Regions from separate parts of the Pseudomonas sp. 5.2 genome, predicted to be linked through region 2. Evidence: riboswitches for the same ligand, from Rfam matches in the RefSeq annotation. Region 2 holds a riboswitch; each other region holds the start of a gene.
The links. Region 2 has a riboswitch for cobalamin ahead of AC5PZ0_RS20095 (TonB-dependent receptor). Riboswitches for the same ligand answer to the same signal wherever they lie in the genome.

Region 1 (7,857 bases), on a different contig from region 2:
GCAAACAGGGTGCTGGCGAGCAGCAGGGCGACAGGGCGCAACAGCATGGTGGGAACTTCCTGGTTCAGGGGGCGCGAAAACGCAGAATGCGTGCGCCGTCGAAGGGGTCGGTAAGGTAGTGGGCGTGTACGCCGAAGGTGCTCAGCAGGCGCTCTGGGGTGAGGACGTCGAGCGGCTTGCCGAGGGCGACCAGGCAGCCTTTGTCGAGCACCGCGAGGCGGTCGCAGGTCAGCGCCTGGTTGAGGTCATGCAGGGCCACCAGCGTGGTAACCGGCAGCCCCTGCACCTGTTGCAGCAGGCTCAGCTGGTGCTGGATGTCCAGGTGGTTGGTCGGTTCGTCGAGCAACAGCACCTGGGGGCGTTGCGCTAGGGCGCGGGCAATGTGCACGCGTTGGCGTTCACCACCTGAAAGCGAATGCCAAAGGCGCGTGCGCAGGTGCAGGGCATCCAGGTCAGCCAGGGCCTGCTCGACGATGGCGCGGTCTGCTTTGCTGAACGGCGCCAGGGCCGACAGCCAGGGCGTGCGGCCCAGGGCAACGGCGTCGTACACGCTGATGGCGTCAGCGGTATCCGCCTGCTGTTCGACCAGCGCCAGGGCCTGGGCAATGCGCCGGCGTGGCAGCTGCGTGAGCGGCTCGCCCAGCAGCTCGACATGGCCACTGTCAGGCTTGCGCAGGCCCGCCAGCAGTTTGAGCAAAGACGACTTGCCCGAGCCGTTAGGGCCGACGATGCCCAGCGTTTCGCCGGGGATAACGGTTAGCTCGATGTCGCGCAGTACAGGATTACCCCCCAGCTGCAGCCCTAAGCCCTGGCAGGCCAGGGGAGCAATCTTCACGTTGGCCATGACGGTCATGGGCGCCCCCTTCTGCTGACCAGAATCAGCGCGAACACTGGCGCGCCGATCAGCGCGGTCACCACGCCCACCGGGATCACCTGGCCTGGGATCAGCGTGCGCGACAAGATATCGGCGCTGATCAGGAACAGTGCGCCGCCCAGCGCACTGGCCGGCAGCAGGCGGCTATGCCCGGGCCCCAGCAGCAGGCGCAGGGCGTGGGGGATGACCAGCCCGACAAAACCGATGGCGCCGACGATGGACACCATCACCGCCGTCACCAGGGCGGCACAACTGATCAGCAACAACTGAGTGCGCCGCACCGGGATCCCCAGCGACGCGGCCGAGTCGGCGCCGAAGGTAAAGGCATCCAGCGCGCGGCGATGCCACAGGCACACCACCAGCCCGAACAGTGCCACGGGCAGGGCCAGCCACACGGACGGCCAGCGCACGCCACTGAGGTTGCCCAGCAGCCAGAACAGAATGCCGCGCGCCTGCTCGGCGGTGGCCGACTTGGTGATGAGGAACGCGGTCAGCGCAGTGAACAGTTGCGAGCCAGCGATGCCGGCGAGTATCACCTGGGCGTTGTTGCTGCTCGGCCCAGCGGCGCGGGCCAGCACCAGCACCAGCGCAAACGCCGCCAGCGCGCCGATGAAGGCGCCCCCGGACATGCTCAGGGCGACGCTGCCCAGCCCCAGCAGGCCGACCATCACCGCGCCGGTCGAGGCACCGGCCGACAACCCCAACAGGTAGGGCTCGGCCAGCGGGTTGCGCAGCAGCGCCTGCAGGATCACGCCACACGTGGCCAGCCCGGCGCCACAGGCGGCGGCGACCAGGGTGCGGGTCAGGCGGTAGTTCCAGACGATACCGGCATCGATGGGGTCGACCGGGTAACCGGCCTGCCACAGGTGATTGGCCAGCACTTGGTAGACCACGTTCGGCGCCAGGTTGCTCTCGCCGATCGCCGTGCCGGCCACCAGCGCGACACACAGGGCTGCCAGGGCCAGGGCGCTGTAGGGCAACAGGCGGCTCATCACTGGGCTGCTTTACCGCTGGCGAACGCCGTCGACAGCGTCTGCAGGCCACGGAACAGCCGGATGCCGGCCTGCATGGCGTCGGCGTCGAGGACGATGATGCGGTCGTTCTTCACCGCGTCCATGTTGCGGGTAACCGGGTCGTTGCGCAGGAATTCGAGTTTTTTCTGGTAGTCGTCTGCCGGGAAGCGGCGACGGTCCATGCGGGCGATGATCAACCAGGTCGGGTTGGCCTTGGCCAGGGTTTCCCAGCCCACGGTCGGCCATTCTTCGGTGGACTCGACCACATTGCGCACCCCCAGGGTACGCAGCATGAAGTCAGCCACCCCTTGGCGGCCGGCGACGTAGGGGTCGATATCCAAGTCGGCGCTAGAGAACCAGAACAGTGCCGAGGTGTTCGACAAATCCTTGCCAGCCAACTGTGCCTTGGCGCTGTCCAGGCGGCCCTTGAGGTCGGCGTTCAATGCGGCGCCGCGGTCTTGCACGTCGAAGATTTCGGCCAGCTGGTTGACGCTCTTGTAGATGCTCTCGACCTGGAACGCCTGCAGGCGGGTGCCGTCGGCGCCCACCAGGTTGTCTTTGCCTTCGCAGTCCGACGGCAGCAGGTAGGTCGGGATCTTCAGCTCGTCGAACTGCTCGCGGGTGCCGACCACGCCTTGTGCGCCGACCATCCATTCAAACTGAACGGCCACCAGTTGCGGACGCTTGCCGACCACTGCCTCGAAACTGGGGTCGTTGTCGGCCAGGCGCTCGACCTTGTCGTTCAGCGCCTTGTACTCGGGCAGCACGTTGTTGAACCACAGCGAGGTGCCGGCCAGTTTGTCGCCCAGCCCCAGTGCGTAGAGCATCTCGGTGCCGGCCTGGCCAATGGTCACTGCACGCTCGGGCGCGTGGGCGAAGGTCTGCGGCATGCCGCAGTTGTCGACCGTGAGCGGGTAGTGGGTGGCGGTAGCCTGGGCCAGGCTGGTGAGGCCGAGGCCGGCGATCAAAGCGGCAAGACGAGGCAGCATGAGGGGACGATCTCCTATCGAAGGGTTCACGGAATGAACGCATGGACAGGCATCGCCGAGCCCCGTGCACGCGGCAGGGGGCAGCACCCAGAAAAGGGTGGAGATGGCCATCCCGGACACCCCGCCGGTTGGTGTTTTTGCGCCGGCAGGTCTCCTGACTGGTGCGTCATGGCCCAGCTCCAGCCTTCCCGGACAAGGTTATCCAGTGGCATCGATGGAGCAGGCTCGGCACCTACAGTTGCGGGGGCAGTTCCGTTTGGCCCGCGTTAGCGGGCTTGGGATTCCCTATTAATTCCGTGGTGGAAACCGGCGGCCGGCATGGTAGACCATCAGGCAGCCGGGTGAAAACGCTTTTCAGAAGTACTTGAGCCAGGTGATGTCACGCCGACGCGCCTTCAGCCGGGCGAAGCTACGTACCGGCAGGTACAGCGACACGGCGAGCAAGGCGGCGCCCAGCCACACGGCACCGATGCCGTCGAAGCCGAAGTAATCCCCTTGGTTGTGGCCGAACAGCGCGACGCAGGCCAGGTAAAGCAGCTTCAGCACATACAGGTGCAGCAGGTAGAAAAACATCGGTGCTGCACCGTAAACCGCCAGGGCGTTGATCCAGCGGGCCTGGCCGGCACGCTCGAAGGCGCGCAACAGCAGCAGGCCACAGCCCAGGGTGAGGGCCAGGAACAGCAAGGACGGCGGATACTTGGTGATGTTGAAGAAGCTCATCAGCGTTTGCGTCAACGTCGGGTACCCGCTCCAGGGTGCCTCGCCGTAGCCGTTGAGCATGCGCAGCACGACAAAACCAAGCAGTGCGATCACCCCGGCCAGCAGCAGGCGATGCTGGCGTTGGCCTGCGTCGCTGCCACGGGCGAACCAGGGGCCAAGGCCGTAGCCCAAGGCGATGACGCCGATCCAGGGCAGCACGGGGTACGACGTGCGCAGGCGAAGGTTGTCGGAGAATGCCAGCCAGCCACGGTCGTGCAGGATCGCCCACGGCACGTGCAGGGCCGACTCAGCGCCGAAGTGCAGGCTGTCGAGCAGGTTGTGCCCGGCGACGATGATTGCACCCAGGGCGATCAGCGCTGCCCGTGGCAACCACACCAGCAGCGACAGGGCGATCATGCTCACGCCGATGGCCCAGATCACCTGCAGGTAGATCACGCTGGGGGGCAGTTGGAAGGTCCAGGCGAAGTTGACGAGGGTGAACTCCAGTGCCACGAGGAACAGCCCGCGTTTGAACAGAAAGGCCGAGACATCGCTACGGCCCTGGTATTTTTCGCCATACAGCCAGGCCGAAAGGCCCGTCAACAGGACGAACACCGGCGCGCACAGGTGGGCCAGGGTACGGCTGAAGAACAACGACGGGTCGGTGACGTCGATGGCCATCGGGTCGCTGACCTGGCGGTGCAGAAAGAAGGTCTCGCGGACGTGGTCCAGGAGCATGAACAGGATGACCAGGCCGCGCAGGGCATCGATGCTCTGCAGGCGCTGGGTAAGCAGGGTGGGGGTGGCGCTGGCGCTAGTCATGGAAGGTCGCTGGTAGGAATGGGTGTCAAATGAAACGTTATCTTATAACTTAAACTGGGTGGCCAGCAATGGGGTTTTAGAGGGGGTGCATGGAATTGAGGAGGGTGGCGCCTATGAGATCGAGCGCCGCCCGCGCGGCGCTTCGCAGCACAAGGCTGCTCCTACAGTTGTTTCGGGCCAGTTACGCCTGTGCCTGCGCGCGCGACCGCCTTGTTGGTCCGGCTCGATATCAAGGTGGGCACCAAGGGGCCGCGCGCCCATGCCCCAGGAATAATTGGCCCGAAACAACTGTGGGAGCAGCCTTGTGCTGCGAAGCGCCGCGCGGGCGGCGCTCGATCTCATAGGCGCTGCATAGCCCAAGGCATACGCTCTCAATGATTTTTTTCGAACTTTCTCCAAAGCGTGTCTCTCGAACCGCTCGTTATCACTGTTTTCACGTCATGGAGACTTCACGCATGTCCGCTCGTCACCTTTTGCGTCACACTTGCCTGCTCGCCTTGATCGCTTCGCCTTTAGCCGCCACCGCCGCGCCCAGTACCGACCCGCTGTTCACCCTCGGCCTGCTGGGTGCCTATAACGACTTCAAATTCGAAGGCGGCAGCGAAACCGACAAGGAACACTTGGGGCAGGGCGGTGTATTCGCCACCTTCGGCAACAAGATGACCGCAGAGTCCGGCTTCATCTACCAGATCGGTGCCGAGGCCAAGTACGGCAAGAAGAATGACAACAAACTCAAGGAAGCCCAGGCCGATCTCGACCTCGGTTGGCGTGCTGCACTGGATGCGCGCAACTTTGTCGATGTGACCGTGGGCGGCGGCTACAGCTGGTCGCGCTTCGAGCCCGAAATCAACGACCTGGACACCAAACTCACGGTCAAGTCGCCCTTCGCCAAGGCGGCCTTGGGTTACAACCACCAGTTCGATGCGTCGACCCTGCGCGTGGAGGTGGGCGCGCGCCATACCCTCGATGGCCGTGCGCGCCTGAAGGTCGATGATTTCGGCAGTGACACCGTGGACCTTAAAGACCGCACCAACCCCTATGCCGAGGTCAGCCTGCTGATGAACCAGCAGGGTGGCATGCCGGTACAGGCGGGGGTCTACTACACCCGCACCGAGTACAAGCTGGATGGCGACTCGCCCGTGGCGGACAACACCAAACTCAAGCGTGATGAGTTTGGCTTCAAAGTCGGCTTGGCGTTCTAAGCAGCGATTTGCCAAGACCGCGGTTTGTGTAGGAGCAGCCTTGCGCTGCGAAGGGGCCAGTGCAGGCGATGACCGGCATGGTGCATGCGCTGCCTCTTCGCAGCGCAAGGCTGCTCCTACGTCGGCTAACGCCCCCGGCGGCGCGACACGCGGGCCTCGATGTTCTTGCGCCCGATCAACAGTGGCGGTTTTTCCACCACTGGCTCATCCGCCAGCCACTTGTACATCACCAGGCAATCCACCAAGCCCAGCCGGGCATGCCGGAATGCTTTGGGCAGGCGGCCGACCGTTTCGAAACCGAGCTTGTGCCACAGCGCCACGGCCACTTCGTTGCTGGCCACGACCGAATTGAACTGCAGCGCCAGAAACCCCTCCTGGCGCGCCAGCTTCTGCGAATGCTCGCACATCATCCGGGCCACGCCACGGCCACGCGCGGCCTCGCAGACCATGTAACCGCAGTTGCCTACGTGGGCCCCGGGGCCGGCAGCATTGGCTTTGAGGTAGTAGGAACCCAGCAGCTCACCGTCGTCCTCTGCTACCCAGGTGCGAAGGGGCATCTCCAGCCACAACTGGCGGGCCTGGTCGAAGTTCAGGGCAGGGTCGAAGGCGTAGGTTTCACGGGCCTGGACAATGGCCTGGAAGGTGGGCCAGAAACGCTCGAAGTCCTCAGGCGTCATGGGGCGGATGTGGATCATGGTGGTTCCTGCAATGGCTGGACCGCCAAGTCTGGGTGGCGCGGCGCCGTCGCGCAAGGGCGGCGACGCCACGCAGGGTCAGCCGTTGGCCTTGCCCACTGCGTCCATGGCGCGTGCCGAGTACACCAATGCGGCGCCGGCGTTCATCGCCACCGCCACGCCAAGGGCTTCGGCAATCTCTTCGCGGCTGGCGCCGTGTTTCACTGCCTGCTGCGAATGCACGGCGATGCAGCCGTCACACCGGGTGGTCACGGCCACCGCGAGGGAGATCAGTTCGCGGGTCTTGGCGTCCAGGTGGTTGGTCTTGGCGCCCGCACCGCTGGCGGTCATGTAGCCGGCCACGGTGTCGGGAGACAACTGCTTGAGATCGCCGATGCCGGCCATCAACTGCTTACGGTAGGCGTCCCAGTCCATCATGCTCATCGTCTTCACCTTGGGGTGGTTGCGAGTGGAGCTTTCAGGCTAGTCGAAAAAGGCGAGGGCATCTGCTGCCTGTACCGACGGCACAGGCAGCGCTGAATCAGATGTAGATGAACACCAGCACCAGTGCAGCCACCACCGCCCATTTTTCCAGGTAGTAGCGCATGCGATTGCGCTTTTTCAGCGCCTTGCCGCGTTCGCGGATCTTGTAGATGCGGGTGAATAGCCGGTTGATGCCACCCGTCTTGTCGTTGGCATCGTTGGGCGCGGCGGCGGCTGCCATCACGTTGCGGCTGAACCAGCGGTTGAACGCCGTTGCCCAGCGGTACTTGAGCGGGCGCTCGACATCGCAGAACAGGATGATGCGGTTGTGGTCGGTGGTGTTGGCCGCGTAATGGATGTAGGTTTCGTCGAAGATCACGCCCTCACCGTCGCGCCACGAGTACTTCTCGCCGTCCACGTCGATATAGCAACCGTCATCGTTCGGCGTGTCCAGGCCCAGGTGGTAGCGGTAGGAGCCGGCATACGGGTCGCGGTGGCGCACCAGCTTGGCGCCCGGTGGCAAGGTGGCGAACATTGCAGCCTTGACCGTGCCGATGCCTTGCAGCAGTTCGGTGGTGCGTGGGCACAGGGTCATGGCCGAAGGGTGGCTTTCGCCGTACCACTTCAGGTAGAAGCGCTTCCAACCGGTCTTGAAGAATGAGTTGAAACCGACGTCATCGTAATTCTCGGACTTCTTGATTTCACCGACGTGGAGCAACTGCTGGGCCTCGGCACGGATTTCCTGCCAGTGGTCCTGCAGCGGTTGCAGTTCGGGGAAGGCCTCGACCGGCAAGTAGGGCTTGGCCGGGTGCTTGGAAAACAGGTAGAGGAAACTGTTGACCGGGGCCAGGAAGCTGGAGTGGTCGCCCAGCTGGCGAGTCAGCTTGTGGCGAACGCGACCGCGTAGGTGAACATAGGCGATCGACAGAACAAAGAGGAGTACGAGTGCAATTTTCATGGACGTTTACTTGTCGAAAAATGGCCATGCGCCATGGCATAAGCTGGCCAGCATAAACAATCATGGGAGCAGTTTGTACTTATTGTTACGTGACTACCGCGCGACTTAGGTGTAATGGCCTAGCACTTGCGCAAACGTTTCAT
Region 2 (7,857 bases):
GGTCGGGCGGTCTTCGCCACTGTCGTACAGAAACACACGGGGCGTAGGCTGCGCGTGTTCAACCCGGCGCTGCACGTCACCGATGCGCGTGCGCATGTTCGCGATCAAGGCGTCGGCCTGGGGCTCGACGGAAAAAATCCGACCTAGATTGCCCAGGTCGCGATAAACGTCATCCAGCCTGGCCCGTTGCTGGGCCATGACCCACGAACACGACTCGCTCAGCTCGTACACCGGGATACCGAACGGCGCGAGCGTGCTGGGCGTGACTGGCCCACCGACCTGCATGCCGTAGTTCCAGCCGGCAAAGAACAGGTCGGTTTCAGCCGCCAGCAAGGTTTCGATGGCAGGGTAACGGCTGGCCAGCGGTGGTACGCCCTGCAGCGCTGCATCCACCCACGGGTCGCGGTGCTTGCTGGCAGTGAAGCCGGTATAGCCGATGATGTGCTCGCGCAGCCCCAGGTGCAGCAGCATGGCGGTCATGTTCACGTCGTGCACCACGACCCGCTGCGGTGGCTGGGTGAACGTTATGTCGCGGTCACAGCTGCGCACGCTCAGGGGGTAATCGCTGGCCATCGCAGGCAGCGCGGTCAGCAGCGCCAACAGGCCGATCAGGTAGCGGACAGTCATGTTCGGGTGATCCAGGTAATGCGTGGGTAGGGATGCAGGGGATGCGGGTCGACCAGCGCCTCGACGCCGAAAACCTGCAGCAGCAGCGCGGGGGTCAGCACCTGCTGTGGCGTACCGCAGGCGACGATGCGCCCGCCGTCGATGACGTACAGCCGATCGCAAAACGCAGCCGCCAGGTTGAGGTCGTGGAAGCTGGCCAAAATGCTCAGGCCCAGGCCACGCAGGTGCTGAAGCAGCTCCAGCTGGTAGCGTGGGTCGAGGTGGTTGGTTGGCTCGTCGAGTAGCAGCAGCTGTGGCGTCTGCACCAGCGCCCGGGCCAGCAGCACGCGCTGTTTCTCGCCGCCAGACAGGCTGGCAAAGGCCCGTTCGCCCTGGCCGGCAAGGCCAACTTGCGCCAGTGCCTGGGCCACTTGCCGGGCGTCCTCGGCCGTGTCGCCGTCGAACAAGCCCTTGTGCGGTGCGCGCCCCATCGCAACGATGTCGCCAACGCTCAAGCCAAACGCGTCGGGAAACTCCTGCAGCACCACCGCGATGCGTTGTGCGCTCCAGCGTGCGCTGCGTTGCCAAAGGTCATCACCGCCAAGGCGCACACGGCCCTCGGCAGGCTCGTTGGCGCGGTAGGCGCACCGCAGCAGGCTGGTCTTGCCGCTGCCATTGGGGCCGATCAAGCCGACGAACTCGCCCTGTTCCACCCGCAGGTCCACACCCTGCAGCAGCGGGCGCGGCGGCCGTCCCCGCTCAAGCAGGGCCCAGTCCAGGGCCTCGATGTGCAGTTGCGTCATGGGCATCACCTCCAGGAAGCACCGGCCAGGGGCCGGTGCGACAGGCTCAGAAGCTGTAGTCAGCCGTGACGAAGAACGAACGCGGTTCGCCCAGGTACCACTGCCGGCCGTTGTTACCCGTGGTGGTGGCGTACTGGCGGTCGAACAGGTTGTTCAACTGCAGGCCCAGGGTCAGGTCCGGTTGCACGTGCCAGTCGATGTTGGCGTCAACCACGGTGTAGCTGGGCACCTCGACGGTGTTGGCGTTGTCGGCGTAGCGGCTGTCGACATAGCGCGCCCCGGCGCCGGCACTGAAGCGTTGGCCGAAGTCTTTGCTCAACCACAGGTTGGCGGAGCGGCGCGGCACGTTGATCGGCTGGTTGCCGGAGTAGTCGTTGGCGCCACTGGCAAACTCGTCATACTCCGCGCGCACCCAGGCGGCGTTGGCAGACAGTTGCACGTCATACGGCAGGCGCAGTTCGAGGGTGGCCTCGATGCCGTCCGACGACTGTTGGCCGACCTGCTGTTGCAGCGTGGGGTTGAGCGGGTCGGTGCTCAGCAGCTTTTTCTTGACGATGTGATACGCCGCCAGGGTCCACTCGCCTCGCCCGTCAGGCAGCATGTGCTTGATGCCGGCTTCGGTCTGTTTGGCGGTGCTCAGGTCCCATTGCTGCTGCGTGGCGTTGAGGGTGAGCAGGTTGCTCACACCTTCGGTACTGGTGGCGTACTGGCCATAAACCGACAGGTCCTCGGTCAGCGCGAACACCAGGCCGGCGCGCCAGTTGTCGCCAGACAAGCTGCGATCGGTGCGGGTATCGGCATCCAGGTCGTCGCGGTTCAGGTGCACCTGGTCGCGGCGTGCACCGGTGATCAACGACAGGCGCTCGGTGAGTTGCGTGCGGTTTTCGGCGAACAGCGAGAACTGCTTGGCCTGGTTGGCTTCGCGCGAGCGGTAAGGGTCGTTGCTGATGTACTCGCCCCCACCGGAACCGGACAGCGGCACGGTATCGGTCAGGGTGTTGCCGAAGTCGTGCTTGCGCACGAAACGGATCGTGTTGTAGTCGGCGCCCACCACAGTCTGGCTGTCCAGGCCGAACAGCGAATGTTGCAGGGTGAACGACTGGCGATCGCCAAGCTGTTCCTGGGTCTGCTTGATGCTGATGAAGCTGCTGCGCCGCACCTGGTCGCCTGGCAGCCAGGTGTAGGTCTCGGCGTTGCGCCAGCGGCGCTGGGCCTTGAGGAAGTACAGTTGGTTGCTGGCGGTGAGGTTGTCGTTGATTACCCAGTCGGTGACTAGCCGTGTGGACTGGTCGTTGTAATGCACTTCGGCGTTGTCGACGTTGTAGTTGTGATCGCGCAGCGACTCGCGGTAATGCCCGTCCACCAACGGCGTCCCCATGTACTGCTGCGGGTCTTGGTCTCCGTAGTCGTGGCTGAGGGTGAAGCTCAGTTCATCGCTGGGCTGCCAGCGCAGCGCGCCGCTGATGGCAAGACTCTGCGAATCGCCCCGGTCGACCCAGCCGTTGCTGGCCAGCTTGTTGAGGTTCAGGCGGTAGCTCAAGGTGTCGGTCAGCGAGCCGCCGCTGTCCAGGGCCATCTGCCGACGGTCATCCGAGCCGTAGCCCAGGCGCAGGTGATTGCGGATTTCGCCTTCAAAGGGCTTCTTCGGCACGACGTTGACCACCGCACCGGTGGCGCCCTCCCCGTACAGCACCGAGGCCGGGCCGCGCAGCACATCGATGCGCTCGACCGACCAGGTATCGACCGGGAAGGTCACTGTGCCGGCGCCCACGTACAGCCGGGTACCGTCGTACAACTGCATGGTCGAGCTGTGCCCGGTGAAGCCGCGGGCCGACAAGGCCGTGCCGCCGTTACCGGGGGTGCCGATGAAGGTGATGCCGGGTGAACGGGTGACCGCGTCCTGCACCGTGGCGTTGTTGCGCTTGAGGATTTGCTCGGCACTGATACTGGTCACGCTGGCTGGGGTTTCCAGCGGCGTCAGGCCAAGCCTCGAGCCACTGGTGCCTGGGGTATGCAGGTCGGGCTGAGGGTTGTGCTCGGCCGTGCCGGTAATGTCCGTGGCCGGTAGCGCCAGGGCGTTGTCCGCCTCGGCGGCGTGGGCGGCAACAGAGAGAAAAACACAGGGCACCAGGCTGGCGTGCAGCAGCGTACCTGGCAGAGAACTGAACAGCGAATAACGGGACATGTCGTTCCACTTGAAGCAGGAATGAAAGAATCCCGGGGGAACAACGCAAAGAGGAATCGCGGGCGAGCACGCCCACGGAAACCGGCCTGCGCCCGCCCACCGCGGGTTTGCCAAACGATGCTTCAGGCCGGTCTCCGGGCTCGCGAGGGTCATGAAGCCTTCACCTTCCCATGCCAGGGCACAGTGGTGTCTTGAATGCTTCGCTCGCATACCGTTGCGGGGGCAGCGCCGGACTGATCATCGAACGATGACGAACCGGCTTCCCGTTTCACCCCATGCACGGCGGCAGGGGGCACCTGAAACAGGCGCGCAGATGACCATCAAAAGCCCGCTGCGTCAACCGGCTTGTGGCAAACAGGTCGCCTGAGCTCGCCACTTCAGGCCCTGGGCGAACGCGTCACGGTTCAATCATCGCCAGGGCTTTCTATTGCCTTTTCTGGCGCGGCATTTTGTAACGTTCAGTAAGAAGTTTTTGCATGGACATCATACCCACCACTCTTTAGCCTTACGCCTCCGTCGAAGTGGGGACCCCGTGTGAAGCAGCAGTCAGCTAAACCAAAGCCCGCCCTCTGGGGCATTCTGATGGTCGCCGCGAGCCTCTGCGCACACGCAGACAGCACACCCCAACATAGCCCGACGCTGGTGTATTCCTGGCCCGTTAACGCAGGCCCACTCGACCCACGCGGCTACTCGCCCAATCAGATGTACGCCCAGGCCATGGTGTATGAACCGCTGGTGCGTTACACCTCGGCGGGCACTGTAGAGCCGTGGTTGGCACAGGCTTGGCAAGTCTCCGACGATGGCAAGACTTACACCTTCAACTTGCGAGATGGCGTGCGCTTCAGTGACGGCACGCCATTCGACGCTGCAGCTGCCAAGGCCAACCTGGATGCCGTCCTTGCCAATAGCCAACGCCATCGCTGGATGGAGCTGGTCACCACCCTCGACCACATCGAGGCCCCTGACCGGCTGACCTTGCGCCTGGTGCTCAAGCACCCGTACTACCCAACGTTGATGGAACTGGCCCAAGTGCGCCCGCTGCGCTTCGGCTCCCCGCAGGCCAAACCTGGCGAACCCGCCGGCACCGGCCCATGGATGCGTATCGAATCGCGCTTGGGCGAGTATGACCGCTTTGCCCGCAACCCCTTTTACTGGGGCGCAAAACCGGCCTATGGCGAGGTGCGGGTAAACGTCATCCCTGATCCCAACAGCCGCGCGCTGGCCCTGCAGGCCGGCGAGCTCGAGCTGATTCAAGGGGCCGCCGGCGAGATTACCGCCGGCACGTTCGTGCGCCTGCGCGACCAAGGCTTCGCCACCGCCCTCTCGGCACCGCTGGCTACCCGCACCCTGGCGATGAACACCGGGCACGGCGCCACCCGTGACCTGGCCGTGCGTCAAGCGATCAACCAAGCGGTAAACAAGCAGGCAATCATCGACAAGATTCTGTATGGCCTCGAGCCCCGTGCCGATACCCTGTTCGCCAGCAACATGCCCTATGCCGACATCGGCCTGAAACCCTACGCCTACGACCCTGCCCAAGCCGCCCGCCAACTTGACGCTGCCGGCTGGACCCTGCCTGCAGGCGCAACGGTACGTAGCAAGGCCGGTGAACCGCTGTCGATCGAACTGGTATTCCTCGGCACCAGCGCACTGCAGAAGAGCCTGGCCGAAGTGCTGCAAGGCGAGCTGGCTCACGTCGGCATGCGCATCGAGTTGCGTGCGGTCGAAGAAGGTGGGCTGGTCCGGCGCCAGCGCGATGGCGACTTCGGCATGATCTTCGCCGACACCTGGGGAGCGCCCTACGACCCGCACTCCTTTGTCAGCTCCATGCGCTATGCCGGCCATGCCGACTACATGGCGCAGCGTGGTTTGGCGATAAAGGACGAACTGGACCAACGCATTGGCCAGGTACTGGCAAGTACCGACGCGCAGCAACGCGCCGAACAGTACCGGTTCATCCTCACCACCTTGCATGAGCAAGCCGTGTACCTGCCGATTTCCTACCTTACCGCTATCAGCGTTCGCCGCGACTCCGTTGCCCATGTGCAATTTGGCAGCACGCTGTTCGACGTGCCGTTCGAAGCCATGACACCGAAGCAGGGAGACTGACATGCTGCGCTATATCCTGCTGCGGCTGGCACTGCTGGTACCGGTAATGCTCGGTGTTTCACTGCTGGTCTTCGTGCTGCTGCACCTGGGCAGCACCGACCCGGCCCTGGACTACCTTCGCCTGTCGCACATCCCGCCGACTGACGCGGCCATTGCCGAAGTCCGCCATACCTTGGGCCTCGACCGGCCGTTGTTTGAGCAGTACCTGACCTGGCTCGCGAAGGCCGTGCAGCTGGACTTCGGTATTTCATACCTCACGGGGCGGCCGGTGCTCGACGACCTCCTTTACTACCTGCCCGCCACCTTGCAACTGGGCGGCCTGGCCCTGGCCTGCACCCTGCTGCTGTCGATTCCGCTTGGCCTGGTGGCTGCGCGCTGGCAAGGGCGCTGGCCCGATCACGCCGTCCGCGCGGTGACGTTCCTGGGTGTCTCGATGCCCAACTTCTGGCTGGCGTTTCTGCTGATTGCGCTGTTTTCCCTTTGGCTGGGCTGGCTACCGCCACTGGGCCGCGGCAGTGCCGGGCATCTGGTGATGCCGGTACTGGCGATTGCCCTGATGTCGATGTCGATTAACGCCCGCCTGTTGCGGGCAAGCCTGCTGGAGGCCAGCGGCCAGCGTTATGTCACCTACGCCCGTGCCCGCGGGCTGCCCGAGCGCCGGGTATGGCGTGACCACGTGTTGCGCAACGCCTGGCTACCTTTCGTCACGGCCACCGGTATGCACATCGGGGAATTGATCGGCGGGGCACTGGTAATCGAGACCATCTTCGCCTGGCCCGGCGTCGGCCGCTTCGCGGTGTCGGCGGTGCTCAACCGCGACTTTCCGGTCATGCAGTGCTTCACCCTGCTGCTGACAGGCCTGCTGATGGTCTGCAACCTGGTGGTGGATGTCTGTTATGCCTGGCTCGACCCTCGCAGCCGTCTTGAAGGGGTGGACGCATGAGTGTACTGGCCATCTTCCGTCGCGCTACGCTGGCCGGCCAGGCCAACCTGATAGCAGGGCTGGTACTGGTCAGCGTGCTCTGCATATTGGCCGTGTTTGGCCAATGGCTTGCCCCGCACGACCCGGACCTGGTCGACCTCGGCCGACGCCTGCTGCCACCGGACAGCAGCCACTGGCTGGGCACCGACCACCTTGGCCGCGACGTGCTGTCCCGGTTGATCGTCGGCACACGGCTGTCGCTGGGCAGCGTAGTGCTGACACTGGCGCTGGTGCTGTTTCTGGGCCTGCTGGTGGGCGGGGTGTCCGGTTTTGTCGGTGGCAAGGTCGACCTGCTGCTGATGCGCTTGTGCGACATGTTCATGACCTTCCCCACGCTGGTGCTGGCGTTCTTCTTCGTCACCCTGCTGGGTACTGGCCTGAGCAACGTGATCATTGCCATCGCCCTGTCGCACTGGGCATGGTATGCGCGCATGGTGCGCGGCATGGTCATCGCCCAACGCGGCCGCGAATACGTGATGGCATCACGCCTGGCCGGTGCCTCACGTTGGGCGCGGCTGCGCCAGCATGTGCTGCCGAACATTGCCGGCCCCTTGCTGGTGCTGGCCACGATGGACATCGGGCACATGATGCTGCATGTCTCGGGGCTATCCTTCCTCGGCCTTGGCGTCACCCCGCCCAGTGCCGAATGGGGGGTGATGATCAACGATGCCAAGGAGTTCATCTGGACCCAGCCGCAACTGCTGCTGTTGCCCGGGCTGATGATCTTCTTCTCGGTGATGGCGTTCAACCTGCTGGGCGATGCGTTGCGTGATCGCCTGGACCCAACCCAGGAGGCTCATTGAATGCCCGTGTCGACGTTACAGCTCAAAGGCCTGTGTATCGAAGGGCGTGCTGGCGTGTTGGTGGACGACGTCGACCTGCAGCTGCGCCGAGGTGAAGTCTGTGCCCTGGTCGGTCACAGCGGATCGGGCAAATCGCTCAGTTGCCTGGGTTTGCTTGACCTGCTGCCGCCAGGCCTGCGCCGTACACGCGGCCAGTTGCTGCACGATGGCAAGCCATTGGCAGCCGATCAGGTGCGTGGGCAGCTTGCCAGCCTGATCCTGCAGAACCCACGCAGTGCATTCAACCCTGTGCGCAACATGGCTAGCCATGCCCAGGAAACCCTGAAACTGCGGGGGGTCGTCGGCAGCGCTGCACGTACGCGCATGGAT
Region 3 (7,857 bases), on a different contig from region 2:
GCGGCCCTTGACCCCCGTTTCACGGTGTTCGACAGCATCGTCGAGCCCCTGGTGTCGTTCGGCCTGCTCAAAGGCCCCGCGCTGGAACAGGCGGCCCGTGAGCTGATCGAACGCGTGCACCTGCCCGTCAGCTACCTGGACCGCCTGCCCCGCGAGCTGTCCGGTGGCCAGTGCCAGCGCGTGGCCATTGCCCGGGCATTGGCCCTGCAACCCGAGTTGCTGTTGCTCGACGAGCCGGTCAGTGCACTGGATGTCTCGGTGCAGGCGCAGATCCTGGCGCTGCTGGATGAATTGCAACGCGAACTGGGGATCGCCTATGTGCTGGTGTCCCATGACCTGGCAGTGGTGGCGAGCATGGCGGACCACGTACTGGTGCTGCGCCAAGGGCAGGTGGTGGAGCAAGGTACGGTAGACGCGGTGTTCGATCGGCCAACGAGTGACTATACCCGTGAACTGATCGCGGCCATCCCTGGGCACAAAGCCGCCGCATAAGTCATGACACAATATTATTTATTTGCATTTAAATAAGACAAGTAAATACCCTAAAAACATAATTAGCATAGAACCACAAAGCCTTTCACAACCTCACCCCATACCCGCTAAGGTCACTCCAGACCGACCCCATTCCTGGCGGAGGCCGTCCACCACGACCACGCCAGGAGCCTTGCACGCATGACCCTTCCCTATCACCCACCTTGCTTCACCGGCGCCCCCGCGCGCGGTGACGCATGGCGGTATCGCTTCCATTTGCAGCACAACCCACAGGTATTCCCATGAGCAAACGACAGATCCGCCTGGGCGCCATGATCCATGGCGTCGGCCACGGCTGGGGCGAATGGCGCCACCCTCAGGCGCTTGCCGATGCGAGCGTCAATTTTGGTTTCTACAAACAGCAGGCGAAGTTGGCCGAGGCGGCGAAGTTCGACTTCGCCTTCATCGCCGACAGCCTGCACATCCACGCCCGCTCCAGCCCTCACTACCTCAACCGTTTCGAGCCGCTGACCATCCTCTCGGCATTGGCTGCAGTAACCGAGCACATCGGCCTGGTGGCCACGGTCACCGTCAGCTACACCGAGCCGTTCCAGGTGGCGCGCCAGTTCGCCTCGCTGGACCTGATCAGCGGCGGGCGCGCCGGCTGGAACGTGGTCACTTCGTGGCTTTCCGGTACAGCCGACAATTTCGGCAAGGCCGAACACCCGCCCCATGCTGTGCGCTACAGAATCGCTCGCGAGCACGTGGATGTGGTCAAGGGGCTGTGGGACTCGTGGGAAGACGACGCCTTCACCCGTGACAAACAAAGCGGGCAGTTCTTCGACCCGGCCAAGCTGCACACCTTGGGCCACCAGGGCGAGTTCTTCAAGGTCAAGGGCCCACTGAACATCCAACGTTCACCGCAGGGGCAACCGCTGATCTTCCAGGCTGGCGTGTCAGAAGAAGGTCGCAATTTCGCGGCACAGAACGCCGACGCCCTCTTCGTCAGCCCCGAGTCGTTCGACGACGCCCATGCCTATTACCAAGACCTCAAGCAACGCGCCTCACGCCATGGTCGCAACCCCGACGCGCTGTTCATCCTGCCCGGCATCCGCCCTATCGTTGGCCGTGACGCCGAGGAAGTCGAGCAGCGCTACCAGCAGGCCGTGGACCTGGTGAGCATCGAGGACGCACTGGTTGCACTTGGCCGCCCGTTCAACGACTACGACTTCAGCCAGCATGACCTGGACGCGCCCTTCCCCGACCTCGGCACTTTAGGCAACGACAGCCACAAGGGCACCTCGGACCAGCTCAAACAACTGGCCCGCGACGAAGGCCTGACCCTTCGCGAATTGGCGCTGCGCTTCTCGCGCCCCCGCCGCGACTTCGTCGGCACCCCGGCACAGGTGGCCGATGCCCTGCAGCACTGGTTCGAACAGGGCGCCGCCGACGGTTTCATCATCAACGCGCTGCTCCCCGACGGCCTACAGTCCTTCACCGAGCAGGTGGTGCCGCTGCTGCAGGCCCGTGGCCTGGTGCGCAGCGCGTACACCGGCACCACCCTGCGTGACAACTTCGGCCTCAGCGTGCCGGAAAACCGCAACACCCAGCGCCGCACCCAGCCGGCCGTTGCCTGAGCCCACCCCAACAAGGAGTTCTGTTCCATGAGCCTCGAATTCATTGGCCTCATCGGCCCCCAGGAAGGTAGCGAATCACAGGCACCACGCGGCCCGCTGGTCGACCTTGACTTCATCAAGGCATTTTCCCAAGCCCAGGAGTACGGCGGCTTCGACAAGGCGCTGCTGGCGGTCAACACCAGCGCACCCGACTCGCTGATCCTGGCCAGCTACGTCGCCGCACTGACCGAGCGCATCGGCCTGCTGGTCGCACACCGCCCGGGCTTTCAAGCCCCGACCTTCGCCGCTCGCCAGTTCGCCACCCTTGACCAATTGAGCCGTGGTCGGGCCTCGATCAACGTCATCACCGGCGGCGACAGCGGCGACCTGCAGCGCGACGGCGACTTCCTCGACAAGGACGCCCGCTATGCCCGTACCGACGAGTACCTGCAGGTGCTGCGCGACACCTGGACCCGCACCGAACCGTTCGACCATAACGGCACGCACTACCGGGTGGAAGACAACCTGACCCTGGTCAAGCCCGTGCAGCAGCTGCCCATCTACTTCTCCGGTGCTTCGGATGCAGCCGTCGAAGTGGCCGCCAAGCATGCCGATGTGTACATGATGTGGGGCGAACCGCTGGAGCAGGTGCGCGAGCGTATTGCCAAGGTGCGCAAGGCTGCAGCCCGTTATGGGCGTGAAAAGCACATCCGCTTCAGCCTGTCGCTGCGGCCGATCCTGGGGGCTACCGAGGAGCAAGCCTGGGCCCGTGCCGAGCGCATTCTGGCCGATGCCCAGACGCGCATCGGCATCCGCCAGGGCAACCGCCGCGAGAAGAACTTCGGCAAGAGCAACGCCGGCTCAGAGCGCCTGGTGCAGTTGGCCAGCCAGCGCAAGGTGCATGACACCCGGCTGTGGACCGAGATTGCCGCGTTGGGCGGCGGTGCGGGCAACTCGACGTCGCTGGTAGGGACGGCGGACCAAGTGGCTGAGGCGGCGCTGGCGTACTACGACCTGGGGGTTAGCACCTTCCTGTTCCGCGGGTTCGATCAGTTGCGCGATGCGGTGGAGTATGGGCAGGAACTGATTCCGCGGATTCGTGGGTTGGTGGCGCAGCGGGAGGCTGGGCGTAGCGCGCGGACGGCTTAGTGCATGGCTGGATTTTTTTGGCGCCTATGAGACCGAGCGCCGCCCGCGCGGCGCTTCGCAGCACAAGGCTGCTCCCACATCTGTTTCGGGCCAATTATTCCTGTGACATGTCTTGGCGCCCGCTTCGATGTGGAGCAGCCTTGTGCTGCGAAGCGCCGCGCAGGCGGCGCACGACCTCCCAGGCACTGCAAAACCCGAAAATTGCTGGCCTACAACTTCTGAAATACTTTTCACGCGCACACCGCTGTGCAATTGACGGAAAACCTGCCTCGTGGTCTCCTAATGCCTCGCGTTCAGGTGCCCCTCAGGGGGTGAAACGGGAAACCGGTGCGTCGCAAGCCCTCGACCAGGGCCCGACCAAGCCGGTGCTGCCCCCGCAACGGTAAGCGAGCGAAGCGTCTAGACCACTGTGCCGCGTCATCTGGCATGGGAAGGGGCGCTTTTCAGGAGCCCTGCTCCTCCTCGTGAGCCCGGAGACCGGCCTGACGTTCATGAACACCCCGCGGTGGGCGGGCGCTGTCGCATTCCCCTGGGCGGATCACGTTCGGGGCTGCCGCGCTTGCCCGTTGCCCACAAAAAGCAGAGGAACGCGTCATGCCCGTCACCAGCGCCAAACACAGCATTGCCACCCCCGTCACCCTCAGTCAGCGTGTCGTCATCGCCGTCGGCGCCAGCCTGCTGGGCCTGTGCCTGGTGTACTTTGCCGGCTTCTCGCACATCGAAGCCGTGCACAACGCGGCGCACGATACCCGCCACAGCGCCGCCTTCCCCTGCCACTGAGTACGCCCCATGATCATGCGCATTGCCCGTACCGCGGGCTTCAGCGGGCTGCTCGCGGCCTTGCTGCTGACCCTGCTGCAAAGCTTCTGGGTTGCCCCGTTGATCCTTGAAGCAGAAACCTACGAATCCGCAGCCCCTGTTGCCGAGCATCACGAACACGGCGCCGAAGGGGCCGCGGCCCATGAACACAGCGCCGAAGCCTGGTCGCCTGAAGACGGCTGGCAACGCGTGCTGTCCACCACCGGGGGCAACCTGGTGGTAGCGGTAGGCTTCGCGCTGATACTGGTCGCCCTGTACAGCCTGCGTGAACCGAAGCGCGCGGGCACCGGCGCCCTGTGGGGCCTGGCGGGGTTCGCCGTGTTCTGCCTGGCCCCTACCCTGGGCCTGCCGCCAGAGCTGCCAGGCACCGCTGCCGCTGACCTGGGGCAACGCCAGGCCTGGTGGATCGGCACCGCAAGCGCTACCGCACTGGGCCTGGCCCTGTTGGTATTTGCCCGCCACTGGCTGGTTAAAGCGCTAGGCGCCGTGCTGCTGGTACTGCCGCATGTCATCGGTGCACCGCAACCTGAGGTGCATCAAAGCCTCGCGCCTGAAGCCCTGGAAGCCCAGTTCAAGGTCGCCAGCTGGCTGACCAACGCCGCCTTCTGGCTGGCCCTGGGCCTGCTCAGCGCGTGGCTGTACCGCCGCTCCAGCCAGGCCTGATGGTTTTAGACGCGACCCTGCCGGCGCTGTACGCCGGCTTTGGCTGCCGCCGGGGTTGCCCGGCGGACACCCTCGAAAACCTGCTGCGCCAAGCCTTGGCTGACCATGGCTTGGCGCTGTCAGGACTGCGCGGTATCGCCAGCATCGCCCTCAAGGCCGACGAACCTGGCCTGCAGCAACTGGCCAAACGCCTTGGCCTGCCCTTGCTGCTGTACGATGCCGGGCAACTTCAGCCCTACGAACCCCTGCTAAGCTATCGCTCGGCCATCGCCCATGCGCACAGCGGTTGTTGGGGCGTCGCAGAAAGCGCGGCGCTGGCCATGGCCAGCCAGCACCTCGGCACGGCCCGGCTGCGGGTCACACGCCAAGTGCTCGGGCCGGCTACCCTCGCCCTGGCCTGCGGGCGATAATTGCAGCATCCCTTTCATCGCAAGGACTTTCCATGACGGTCTACTTCATCGGCGCCGGCCCCGGCGACCCGGAACTGATCACGGTCAAGGGCCAGCGCCTGATCCGCCAGTGCCCAGTGATCATCTATGCCGGCTCGCTGGTACCCGCGGCTGTGCTCGAAGGCCACCAGGCCGTGACCGTGATCAACAGCGCCGAACTGCACTTGGAACAGATCATCAGTGCCATGCGCACGGCACACGCGAACGGCCAGGACGTGGCCCGCGTGCACAGCGGTGACCCGAGCCTGTATGGCGCAATCGGCGAGCAGATCCGCCACCTGCGTGAGCTGGGCATCGATTACCAGATCATCCCAGGCGTGACCGCCACTGCCGCCAGTGCGGCCCTACTGGGCTGCGAGCTGACCCTGCCACAGGTGTCGCAAACGGTGATTCTCACGCGCTTTGGCGACACTTCGCCGATGCCGCCCGGCGAGCAACTGGCCGACCTGGCGCGCCATGGCAGCACCTTGGCCATCCACCTGGGCGTAAAAAACTTGCCGCGTATTGTCAGCGAACTGTTGCCGCACTACGGCCCGCAATGCCCAGTTGCCGTGGTCCATCGCGCCACCTGGCCGGACCAGGACTGGGTGCGGGGCACCCTTGACGACATCGTCGAGCGCGTGGCGCTTAAGGATTTTCGCCGCACGGCCCTGATTCTTGTCGGCCATGTGCTGGGTGACACGCCTTTCGCCGAATCGGCCTTGTACCGTGCCGGGCACGCGCACCTCTATCGCCCTGGCGACTGAGCATTGCCAGCGTTAGCGCAGGCGTAGCAGACTCAAGGTTCCCCCTGCCACCTGGAGCTACGCCAATGCTGGAATTACGACCCAATTGCGAGTGCTGCGACGCTGACCTGCCGGGTGATAGCCCAGACGCCTTGATCTGCTCCTTCGAATGCACCTTCTGCCGTGCCTGCGCCGACACCCGCCTGCACGGCCGCTGCCCCAACTGCTCCGGCCAGTTGCTGGCACGCCCGCCACGGGTCGGCCAAGCACTGGCCAACAACCCCGCCTCGACCCAGCGCGTGCGCAAACCTCACACCGCTTGCGCCTAACGGCCTTGTGCAAATAGGCATCGCCACGCCACGCGGGCGGTGCCTATCCCTGTTTTTGTAGGAATTTTCAACAACACCTACAGGGTTATTCAACAACTCTATACTCGGCATTACCAAACGTAGGGAATGGCCGTATCTTGCAGCGCTTCCGATAAACCCCCTTGCAGACGTATTCCTGAGTGTTCCAGGAAGCGGACCACAGCCCTACAGGAGTTTTCTTCATGACTACCGTCCTGATCGTCGACGACCACCCTATTGTCCGGCTCTCCCTGCGCCTGCTGCTCGAGCGGGAGCGCTTTCACGTCGTGGGTGAAGTTGCCAATGGCAGCGAAGTGGCTCAGGCAGCACGCGAATTGCGGCCGGACGTGGTGCTGCTGGACATCGGTTTGCCCGGCCTGGACGGCATGGAGGTCATCAAACGGCTTCAGTGCCTGGAGCCAGTGCCCAAGATCATGGTGCTGACCGGGCAGGCCACCGACCTGTACGTGAGGCGTTGCCTGGATGCCGGCATCGGTGCCTTCGTCACCAAGGACGAAGACCACGAGGCCCTGCTGTTCGCGCTCAAGGCCTTGGTAAAAGGCTATTCGACCTTCCCGCAGATGTCGGTCAACAGCAATTCGCTGGAGAGTGAGTCGATACGCCTGGGCAGCTTGTCCAACCGCGAAATGGAAGTGCTACGGCGCCTGGCACGCGGTGAAAACAACAAGAATATAGGCACCTGCATGAACCTCAGCGCCAAAACCATCAGCACCTACCGAGGCCGCATCATGGACAAGCTCAAGACCGAGTCTTTGGTAGAAATGGTCGATCTGGCCAAACGCAATAGCGTCAACTGAGCCCAGTCGCCATGAAGCGCCTGCTGGCGATCACCCTATTGGCCATCGGCGTGGCCAGTTCGCCCGGGCTGTTCGCCGACAGCGAGCCAAGGCAACTGCTGGCGCGCTCGATCAGCGCCGCGCCGCCCTTGCAACTGAGCGACCAGGACCGCGAATGGCTGCAGCAGCGCGGCCAGCTGGTACTGGGCAGCTCACGGCCTGACTATCCGCCGTTCGAAATCAACATCAGCGAACGTGATTACGAAGGCCTGAGCGCCGACTATGCAGGCATCATCGCCGAGCAGTTGGGGATCCCGGTCGAGGTGCGACGCTTCGACAACCGCCACGCAGCCATCGCCGCGCTGCGCGAGGGGCGCATCGACCTGCTCGGCAGCTCCAACGCCTTCGAGGCGGCGGATGCCAAATTAGGCCTCAGTTCGCCTTACGCCGACGACCTGCCGGTCATCGTCACCCGCGAAGGCCGCACCCTGAAAAACGCCCTCGACCTCGACGGCCTGCGCCTGGCCATGGTCGACCACTACCTGCCCGCCAGCGCCGTGCGCTCGCTGTACCCCAAAGCGCAATTAAGCCTGTACCGCTCGACCCTGGCTGGCCTTGCCGCGGTCGATCTGGGTGAGGCCGACGCCTACCTGGGCGATGCCATCAGCACCGACTTCTTTATTGGCAAGAGTTACCAGGGCACCTTGAAGATCGACCATTTCTGCCAGGTGGCGCCGGGTGCCTTTGCGTTTGCCATGGCTGACGACAACCCCCGTTTGCGCGGGTTGGTCGACAAGGCCTTGGCCAGAATCACCGAGAGC
Region 4 (7,857 bases), on a different contig from region 2:
CGGATCGAGGTAGATGGCGTCGGCGAAGTTGTTTTTCTTGGCTTCAGCGCCCGGCTGCAGGCTGGCGGCATAGTTGCCACCGACCTTGGCCGCGCCGGTACCTTGTGGGGCGGCACGGTCGAAGCTGGAGATCTGGAAGTTGTGCGGCTTCATGCCGCCTTTGAAGTACGAGCCAACCGGGATAGCGAAGACCGAGAAGATGAACTCGGGGGCGGTGCGCACGCCGATGTTGTCACCGGTGCCGATCACGAACGGGCGCAGGTACAGGGCGCCTTTGCCATGGGGCGGCACGAAACGCTCGTTGGCCTTGACCACTTGCTTGCACGCCTCGATGAACACATCGGTCGGCACCTGTGGCATCAGCAGGCGGGCGCAGCTGCGCTGCATGCGTGCGGCGTTCTGGTCCGGGCGGAACAGGTTGATCGAGCCGTCCTTGCAACGGTAGGCCTTCAGGCCCTCGAAGCACTGTTGGCCGTAGTGCAGGGCAGTGGAGCCTTCACTGATGTGCAGTACGTTGTCTTCGGTCAGGGTGCCCTTGTCCCACTCGCCATTGCGCCATACGGACAGGTAGCGTTTATCGGTCTTGATGTAGTCGAAACCCAGCTTGTCCCAGTTAATGCTCTCGTTACTCATGACACCCTCGATTGTCTTGCAGATGCCCGATCGCTCGGGCTGCTGTTATATGCGCACCACGCCACGATAATACATCCGCCGCGGATCGGGAACGGCCAGTCACGAAACAGCGTGCGATTGGGTGGGGGGAGGGCGTATGTCCGGGGTTTTGCGCCGCCCTTGAGATCGAGCGCCGCCCGCGCGGCGCTTCGCAGCACAAGGCTGCTCCTACAGTCAGTTTCGGGCCAATTATTCCTGAGGCATTGACGCCCGCCTCGATACTGGCCCGAAACAGACTGTAGGAGCAGCCTTGTGCTGCGAAGCCCCGCGCAGGCGGGGCTCGATCTCGAGAGCGCCGAAGACCCTCCGCCATACACCCGGGCCACTACTTCTATCTCAGCGCCCCCGCAACCGCTTACCCCAATCCCCGCCGTGGCTCCGACTACAAGCCTCTTCACTGTCAAACCGCACATGCCAGGCCGGGTGGTCCAGCCGTATCCCCACTTCATCAAGCGCCTGACAGGTCAACGCCAGCATCCGCGCTTTAGCCACCCCAGCCAGCGCTGCAGCCTTGTCTGCCTCGCGCTCGAATACCCAGGTAATGCGCAGGCTGGCAGGAAAACTGTCGGGGTCAAGGTGATGGGTAAGCCAGGTGAACCCGACAATCTCTGCCTTGGCCGTTTCGCAGGCGTCCGTCAGGCAAACCACCAGCTCACGCTCCACGCGTGCCATTTCGCGCTTGCCCATGGCCTTCATTGCGCGGCCTCATCATCGATCTGCTGGCAGAAGCGCAGGCGGTTGCCAAACGGGTCATGGACCTGCATCTGCAGGCCCCAGTCCAGGCGTTCGGCTTCGGGCCGGGCGTAGCCGTAGCGTTTGGCCTGCAGTTCGCGCTCGAGGGCGCGCAGGTCGTCGAGGCGGGCGAACACGGTCGAACCCGGGGTGGCATCGCCGTGGTGTTCGCTTAGGTGCAGGATCAACCCGTCGCGGTGGATTTGCGCGTACAGGGGCAGGTCAGGGCTGAAGCGGTGTTCCCAGTCCAGGCTGAAGCCGAGGAAGTCGAGGTAGAACTCTTTGGCTTTTTCGACCGAGAAAATACGCAGTACCGGGATGGCGGGGGCGAGCGGCATAGGGCGTCCTTGGCCGTTGATGAAGGTGCAACTGTAGCGCAGATGCGCCAATGCCTGTGCGTCAGTCGCGCAATGGCCGACGGCAATGGTTGACCACCTGCCAGCCACTGCGTAGCCTTGCCACTTCGAGGTTCTTCGGCCAGGCCGAAGCTAAGACGGGAACGCGGTACAAGCCGCGGCTGCCCCCGCAACTGTAAGCACCGACAACGGGTCGACACAGCCACTGCGTAACCGCGCGGGAAGGCGTCGCGCCCTCCAGCCCTGCTATTCAAAGCATGGCAGGTACGGTGCGAGCCAGGAGACCTGCCTCGAGGCGATTTCGACTTTCAACCGGGCGGGGTGATCCGGTGGCGAACAAGCCCGGCCGACCTGGCCCGTGGCTTTCGTCCTGCATGCCCGCGCCATCTTGCCAAGGGCATCGCGACATGAAAACACTGGCCAAACTCCCCGTCACCATCGTTACCGGCTTCCTCGGTTCGGGCAAGACCACCTTGCTTCGCCACATGCTCGACAACGCCCAAGGCCGCCGTATCGCGGTGATCGTCAATGAATTTGGCGAACTGGGCATCGATGGCGAGATCCTAAAACAGTGCAGCATCGGTTGCACCGAAGAAGAGGCCAGCGGCCGCGTGTACGAGCTGGCCAATGGCTGCCTGTGCTGCACCGTGCAGGAAGAGTTCTTCCCAGTCATGCGCGAGTTGGTCGCACGCCGTGGCGACCTTGACCACATCCTCATCGAAACCAGTGGCCTGGCGCTGCCAAAGCCGTTGGTACAGGCCTTCCAGTGGCCAGAAATCCGTAACGCCTGCACCGTCGATGCGGTCATTACCGTGGTCGACAGCCCGGCTGTGGCGGCCGGCACCTTTGCCGCCTACCCAGACCAGGTGGACGCACAGCGCAAGCTCGACCCGAACCTGGACCACGAGTCGCCGCTGCACGAATTGTTCGCTGACCAATTGGCCAGTGCCGACCTGGTGGTGCTGAACAAGGCCGACCTGATCGACGCCGAAGGCCTGGCCAAGGTCCGCGCCGAGGTGGCCGAAGAGCTGCCGCCCGCGGTCAAGGTGATCGAGGCCAGCAGTGGCCGTCTGCCACTGGACGTACTGCTGGGCGTGGGCGCCGAGTCCGAGGTGCACATCGATGGCCGCCGTACCCACCACGATTCGCACCACGATGGCGATGATCACGACGATCATGACCACGACGCCTTCGATTCGATCTCCATCGACCTGCCAGAAGCCGACGAAAGCCTGTTGCTCGATGCCCTGACCCAGTTGGTGGTCGAGTTCGGCATCCTGCGCGCCAAAGGCTTCGCCGCCATCCCGGGCAAGCCGATGCGCCTGCTGGTGCAAGGCGTGGGTACCCGCTTCGACAAGCACTTCGACCGCGCCTGGCGTGCCGACGAACCGCGTATCACACGCCTGGTGCTGATCGGTCAGGACCTGGATGCCGTGCAGCTCGAAGCGCGTTTGCGCCAGGCCTTGGGCGCCTGACCCATGCACCTGCTGCGGACCCAGCCCGGCGGCTTCGTGCCGGATGACAGCATTGCCGACCTCGGCCAGACACCCGCCGAACTGGTGATCCTCTGCAGCGGCGATTCACACCTGGCGTTGCTTGCCGATACCGCCGAGCAATTGCCCGAGGACTACCCCAGCCTGCGCCTGGCCAACCCGATGCAGGTGCAGAACCACGCCTCGGTCGACCTGTATGTCGACGAGGTGCTGCGCCATGCCAAGGTCATTTTGGTGTCGCTGCACGGGGGCGTTGGCTACTGGCGCTATGGCGTCGAGCAACTGGTCGCCCTGGCGGCCCGCGGCGTGCAGTTGATCCTGGTGCCGGGCGATGACCGCCCGGACCCTGAGCTGACCGGCCTGGGCACCGTGACCGGCGATCAGGCCGAACGCCTCTGGCACTACCTGCGCCAGGGTGGCAAGGCCAACGCCCTCAACCTGTTCAACTGCCTGGCCAACCAATGGCTGGGCCGTGACTATGGCTGGGACGAGCCGCAGCCACTGCCACGCACCTCGGTGTATCACCCGACCAAAGGCAGTGCACTGCTTGAGGACTGGTACGCGCAGTGGCACCCGGAGCATCCGGTAGCACCGTTGCTGTTCTACCGGTCACACCTGCAAGCGGCCAACACCGCGTTCATCGACGTCTTTTGCGAGCGTTTGCTGGCGGCGGGGCTCAACCCCTTGCCGATTGCCGTGGCCAGCCTCAAGGAAAGCGCCTGCTTCGAACAGGTCGAAGCCTGGCTGGACGAAGTCGGCGCCGAGGTCTTGATCAATACCACGGGGTTTGCCTTGTCCAGCCCCGAACGCCCCAACCTGCGCCCGTTCCGCCGCGACATCCCGGTGTTGCAGGCCATTTGCGCGCAGGACAACCAACCGGCGTGGGAAGCCAGCGAGCAGGGCCTGGGCGCGCGTGACCTGGCCATGCATATCGTTTTGCCGGAGCTGGACGGGCGAATCATCACCCGCCCGGTCAGTTTCAAGGACATGGCCTGGCGCAGTGAGCGCAGCCAGTCTGACGTAGTCTGTTACCGTGCTCACCCCGAGCGTATGGATTTTGTCGCCGAGCTCGCTCGGCGCTGGGTAGAGCTGGCCCGGTTAGCCAATGGCCAGAAGCGCGTAGCGCTGGTGCTGGCCAACTACCCGACCCGTGACGGCCGGATCGGCAACGGGGTAGGGCTGGATACGCCGGCAGCGGCCTTGAATATCCTCAAGGCACTGCAGGCCGAAGGGTATCCGTTGGCGGGCCTGCCAGGCACTGGCACGCAGTTGATCCAGCAGTTGCTGGGCGGCGTGACCAATGACCTCGATCACCTGGACCAACGCCCGTGCGCGCAAAGCCTGAGCCTGGATGACTACCAGGCAGCCTTTTCCCGCCTGCCTGAAGTCAACCGCCAGGCAGTGCTGGAGCGCTGGGGGCCGCCGGAGCAAGACCCGATGTACCGCAGTGGCCGCTTGATGGTTGCGGGCTTGCGCTATGGCCTGACCTTCGTCGGCATCCAGCCGGCGCGGGGCTATCAGGTCGATCAAAGCGCGGTGTATCACGACCCTGACCTGGTGCCGCCACACGCGTACTTGGCGTTTCACTTCTGGCTGCGCCATGCCTTTGCCGCCGACGCGGTGATCCATGTCGGCAAGCACGGCAACCTGGAGTGGCTGCCTGGCAAGGGGGTAGGGTTGTCTGCGCAATGCTGGCCCGACGCGCTGCTGGGCCCGCTGCCGAACATCTACCCGTTCATCGTCAACGACCCGGGTGAAGGCGCCCAGGCCAAGCGCCGAACCCAGGCGGTGATCATCGACCACCTGATGCCGCCGCTGACCCGCGCCGAAACCTATGGCCCGCTGCGTCACCTGGAACAACTGGCGGACGAATTCTACGAGGCGCAGCTGCTCGACCCGCGGCGTGCCCGCGAGCTGCAGCGCGACATTCTTGAGCTGGTCAAGGCCAACCACATCGACCGGGAACTGCAACTGGAAGGGCAGCTGGACGATGCCGCTGTGTGGCTGCCGCGTCTGGACACCTACCTGTGTGACCTGAAGGAATCGCAGATTCGCGATGGCTTGCACGTGTTTGGCCAGTCGCCCGAGGGCCGGCTGCGTTTGGACACCCTGTTGGCCTTGCTGCGTGTGGAGCGCGGTGACGGCCGGGGTGGCAATGCCAGCCTGTTGCGTGCACTGGCCAAGGCCCTGGTGCCGGGCTTCGACCCGCTCGATTGCGACCTTGGGCAGCCGTGGCAGGGGCTGCGGCCTGGGCCTTTGCAGGCGATCAGCGACGCGCCATGGCGCACCTGTGGCGATACCCGCGAGCGCCTAGAACTGCTGGCCTTGCAGGTGATAGAGCAGGCGCTTGGTGGCACGCTGGTACTGCCAGCCCTGAGCGAGTGGCAACCGGTACGTGATGTAGTGCAGGCATTGTGTGACGCGGTGGCGCCGAGCCTGGATGCTTGTGGTGCGGCCGAGATCAACGGCCTGCTGGCGGCCCTGGCCGGCCGTTTCGTGCCGGCCGGCCCGAGTGGCGCGCCAAGCCGCGGTCGCCTGGATGTACTGCCGACCGGGCGCAACTTCTATACCGTGGATGTACGCAACCTGCCTACCACCACGGCCTGGCGCCTGGGTTTTGCCTCGGCGAGCCTGATTCTCGAGCGCCATTTACAAGACCATGGCGACCACCTGCGCCAGTTGGGCCTGTCGGTATGGGGCACCGCGACCATGCGCACCGGCGGCGACGATATCGCCCAGGCCATGGCCCTGATGGGGGTACGCCCGGTGTGGGCCACCGGTAGCCAGCGGGTCGACGATTTCGAAATTTTGCCGCTGAGCCTGCTCGACCGCCCGCGGGTGGACGTAACCTTGCGGGTGTCGGGGTTCTTCCGCGACGCGTTCGGCAACTTGATCCGCCTGTTCGATGCTGCAGTTCAGGCGGTGGCGGCGCTGGATGAGCCTGATGACCTCAACCCGCTGGCAGCGCGCGTGCGCAGCGAGCGTGAGGCACTGCAGGCGCAGGGCGTGGAAGCCGAGCAAGCGGCGCGCCAGGCGGGCTGGCGGGTATTCGGGGCCAAGCCCGGTGCCTACGGTGCTGGGGTGCAGAATGCGATCGACGGCCGCTTGTGGCACAGCCGTGACGACTTGGCTGAGGTCTACCTCAACCATGGCGGCTACGCCTATGGTGGCAGTGATGAAGGCACCCCGGCCCGTGAGCAGTTCGCCCGCCGCCTGGGGCAGGTCCAGGCGGTCCTGCAGAACCAGGATAACCACGAGCATGACCTGCTCGATTCCAACGACTACTACCAGTTCCAGGGTGGCATGCTGGCCGCCTCGGAAACCTTGTCTGGCGTGTCGGTGGCCAGCTACCACGGCGACCACAGCCAGGTCGATCGGCCGCGCATCCGTACCCTCAAGGAGGAGCTCAACCGGGTCATTCGTGCCCGTGTGCTCAACCCCAAGTGGATCGACGGGGTAAAGCGCCATGGCTACAAGGGTGCCTTCGAAATGGCAGCAACGGTCGACAACCTGTTCGCCTTCGATGCCACCACGCACCTGATCGACGACCATCATTATCAGTCGCTGGCCGATGCCTACGTGCTCGACCCAGCGACCCGCGATTTCATGCGCGAGCACAACCCCGAGGCGCTGCGCGACCTCACCGAACGCCTGCTGGAGGCCCAGCAACGCGGCCTGTGGGAGGCGCCCGGCGATTACCGCGAAGCCCTTGAGGCGCAACTGCTCGACGGCGAGGAACAGGCTTGAAATGAGTGAACCCGTACAATTTCCGCTGGCCGCCGTGGTCGGTGCCGATGCGCTGAAACTGGCCCTGTGCCTGACCGCCATCGACCCGAAGATCGGTGGCGTGCTGATTGAAGGCCCGCGCGGCATGGCCAAGAGTACCTTGGCCCGTGGCCTCGCCGACTTGCTCGGCGAGGGGCCGTTCGTCACGCTGCCGTTGGGCGCCAGTGAAGAGCGCCTGGTCGGCACCCTCGACCTGGACGCTGCGTTGGGGCAGGGCAAGGCCCAGTTTTCACCCGGTGTGCTGGCCCAGGCCGATGGCGGCGTGCTGTACGTGGATGAGGTCAACCTGTTGCCCGATACCCTCGTCGACCTGTTGCTCGACGTGGCCGCCAGCGGCACCAACCGCATCGAACGTGATGGCATCTCGCACCGGCACAGCGCGCGTTTTGTGCTGATTGGCACCATGAACCCGGAAGAGGGCGAGTTGCGACCGCAGCTGCTTGACCGTTTTGGCTTGAATGTGGCCCTCGAAGGCTTGCCGGAGCCCCAGGCGCGCCAGCAGATCATCCGCCGCCGCCTGGCGTTCGACAGCGACCCCCAGGCCTTCTGCGCGCAATGGGCAACTGCCCAGGCGCAACTGCGCGAGCGCTGCCAGCAGGCGCGCCACGACCTCGCCCAGATTGCCCTGGACGACCAGGCCCTGGCCTGGATCACCGAGCGCTGCTACGCCGCCGGGGTCGATGGCCTGCGGGCGGACCTGGTCTGGCTGCGCGCAGCACGCGCGCACTGTGCCTGGCGCGGCGGCGAGGCCATTGATGAAGCCGATGTCGAGGCGGTGGCCGAGTTCGCTTTGCGCCATCGTCGCCGTGTATCGCCCC

Region 1: it holds a riboswitch for cobalamin, as region 2 does, so the genes downstream of both, AC5PZ0_RS08410 (ABC transporter substrate-binding protein) here and AC5PZ0_RS20095 (TonB-dependent receptor) in region 2, are expected to answer to the same signal.
Region 3: it holds a riboswitch for cobalamin, as region 2 does, so the genes downstream of both, AC5PZ0_RS12650 (CbtB domain-containing protein) here and AC5PZ0_RS20095 (TonB-dependent receptor) in region 2, are expected to answer to the same signal.
Region 4: it holds a riboswitch for cobalamin, as region 2 does, so the genes downstream of both, cobW (cobalamin biosynthesis protein CobW) here and AC5PZ0_RS20095 (TonB-dependent receptor) in region 2, are expected to answer to the same signal.

The regions. Positions count from the first base shown of each region.
Region 1 covers NZ_JBYBHH010000004.1:140,823-148,679, reverse strand. Annotated here, with positions in the region: gene AC5PZ0_RS08425 (pseudoazurin) at 1-47, opposite strand, end outside; gene AC5PZ0_RS08420 (ABC transporter ATP-binding protein) at 65-844, opposite strand; gene AC5PZ0_RS08415 (FecCD family ABC transporter permease) at 850-1,866, opposite strand; gene AC5PZ0_RS08410 (ABC transporter substrate-binding protein) at 1,866-2,876, opposite strand; cobalamin riboswitch at 3,004-3,202, opposite strand; gene AC5PZ0_RS08405 (acetyltransferase domain-containing protein) at 3,231-4,397, opposite strand; gene AC5PZ0_RS08400 (outer membrane beta-barrel protein) at 4,853-5,599, shown strand; gene AC5PZ0_RS08395 (GNAT family N-acetyltransferase) at 5,725-6,294, opposite strand; gene AC5PZ0_RS08390 (carboxymuconolactone decarboxylase family protein) at 6,373-6,717, opposite strand; gene lpxO (lipid A hydroxylase LpxO) at 6,815-7,714, opposite strand.
Region 2 covers NZ_JBYBHH010000013.1:182,555-190,411, forward strand. Annotated here, with positions in the region: gene AC5PZ0_RS20085 (ABC transporter substrate-binding protein) at 1-627, opposite strand, end outside; gene AC5PZ0_RS20090 (ABC transporter ATP-binding protein) at 624-1,409, opposite strand; gene AC5PZ0_RS20095 (TonB-dependent receptor) at 1,456-3,594, opposite strand; cobalamin riboswitch at 3,703-3,909, opposite strand; gene nikA (nickel ABC transporter substrate-binding protein) at 4,129-5,703, shown strand; gene nikB (nickel ABC transporter permease subunit NikB) at 5,705-6,646, shown strand; gene nikC (nickel ABC transporter permease subunit NikC) at 6,643-7,488, shown strand; gene nikD (nickel import ATP-binding protein NikD) at 7,489-7,857, shown strand, end outside.
Region 3 covers NZ_JBYBHH010000007.1:40,477-48,333, forward strand. Annotated here, with positions in the region: gene AC5PZ0_RS12635 (dipeptide ABC transporter ATP-binding protein) at 1-492, shown strand, start outside; gene AC5PZ0_RS12640 (LLM class flavin-dependent oxidoreductase) at 774-2,108, shown strand; gene AC5PZ0_RS12645 (LLM class flavin-dependent oxidoreductase) at 2,136-3,236, shown strand; cobalamin riboswitch at 3,515-3,736, shown strand; gene AC5PZ0_RS12650 (CbtB domain-containing protein) at 3,831-4,016, shown strand; gene AC5PZ0_RS12655 (CbtA family protein) at 4,026-4,718, shown strand; gene AC5PZ0_RS12660 (cobalamin biosynthesis protein) at 4,736-5,128, shown strand; gene cobM (precorrin-4 C(11)-methyltransferase) at 5,161-5,913, shown strand; gene AC5PZ0_RS12670 (DUF1272 domain-containing protein) at 5,979-6,221, shown strand; gene AC5PZ0_RS12675 (response regulator transcription factor) at 6,443-7,057, shown strand; gene AC5PZ0_RS12680 (transporter substrate-binding domain-containing protein) at 7,069-7,857, shown strand, end outside.
Region 4 covers NZ_JBYBHH010000005.1:189,391-197,247, reverse strand. Annotated here, with positions in the region: gene AC5PZ0_RS10145 (branched-chain amino acid aminotransferase) at 1-633, opposite strand, end outside; gene AC5PZ0_RS10140 (hypothetical protein) at 1,009-1,368, opposite strand; gene AC5PZ0_RS10135 (glyoxalase superfamily protein) at 1,365-1,742, opposite strand; cobalamin riboswitch at 1,854-2,067, shown strand; gene cobW (cobalamin biosynthesis protein CobW) at 2,168-3,235, shown strand; gene cobN (cobaltochelatase subunit CobN) at 3,239-7,000, shown strand; gene AC5PZ0_RS10120 (magnesium chelatase ATPase subunit I) at 7,002-7,857, shown strand, end outside.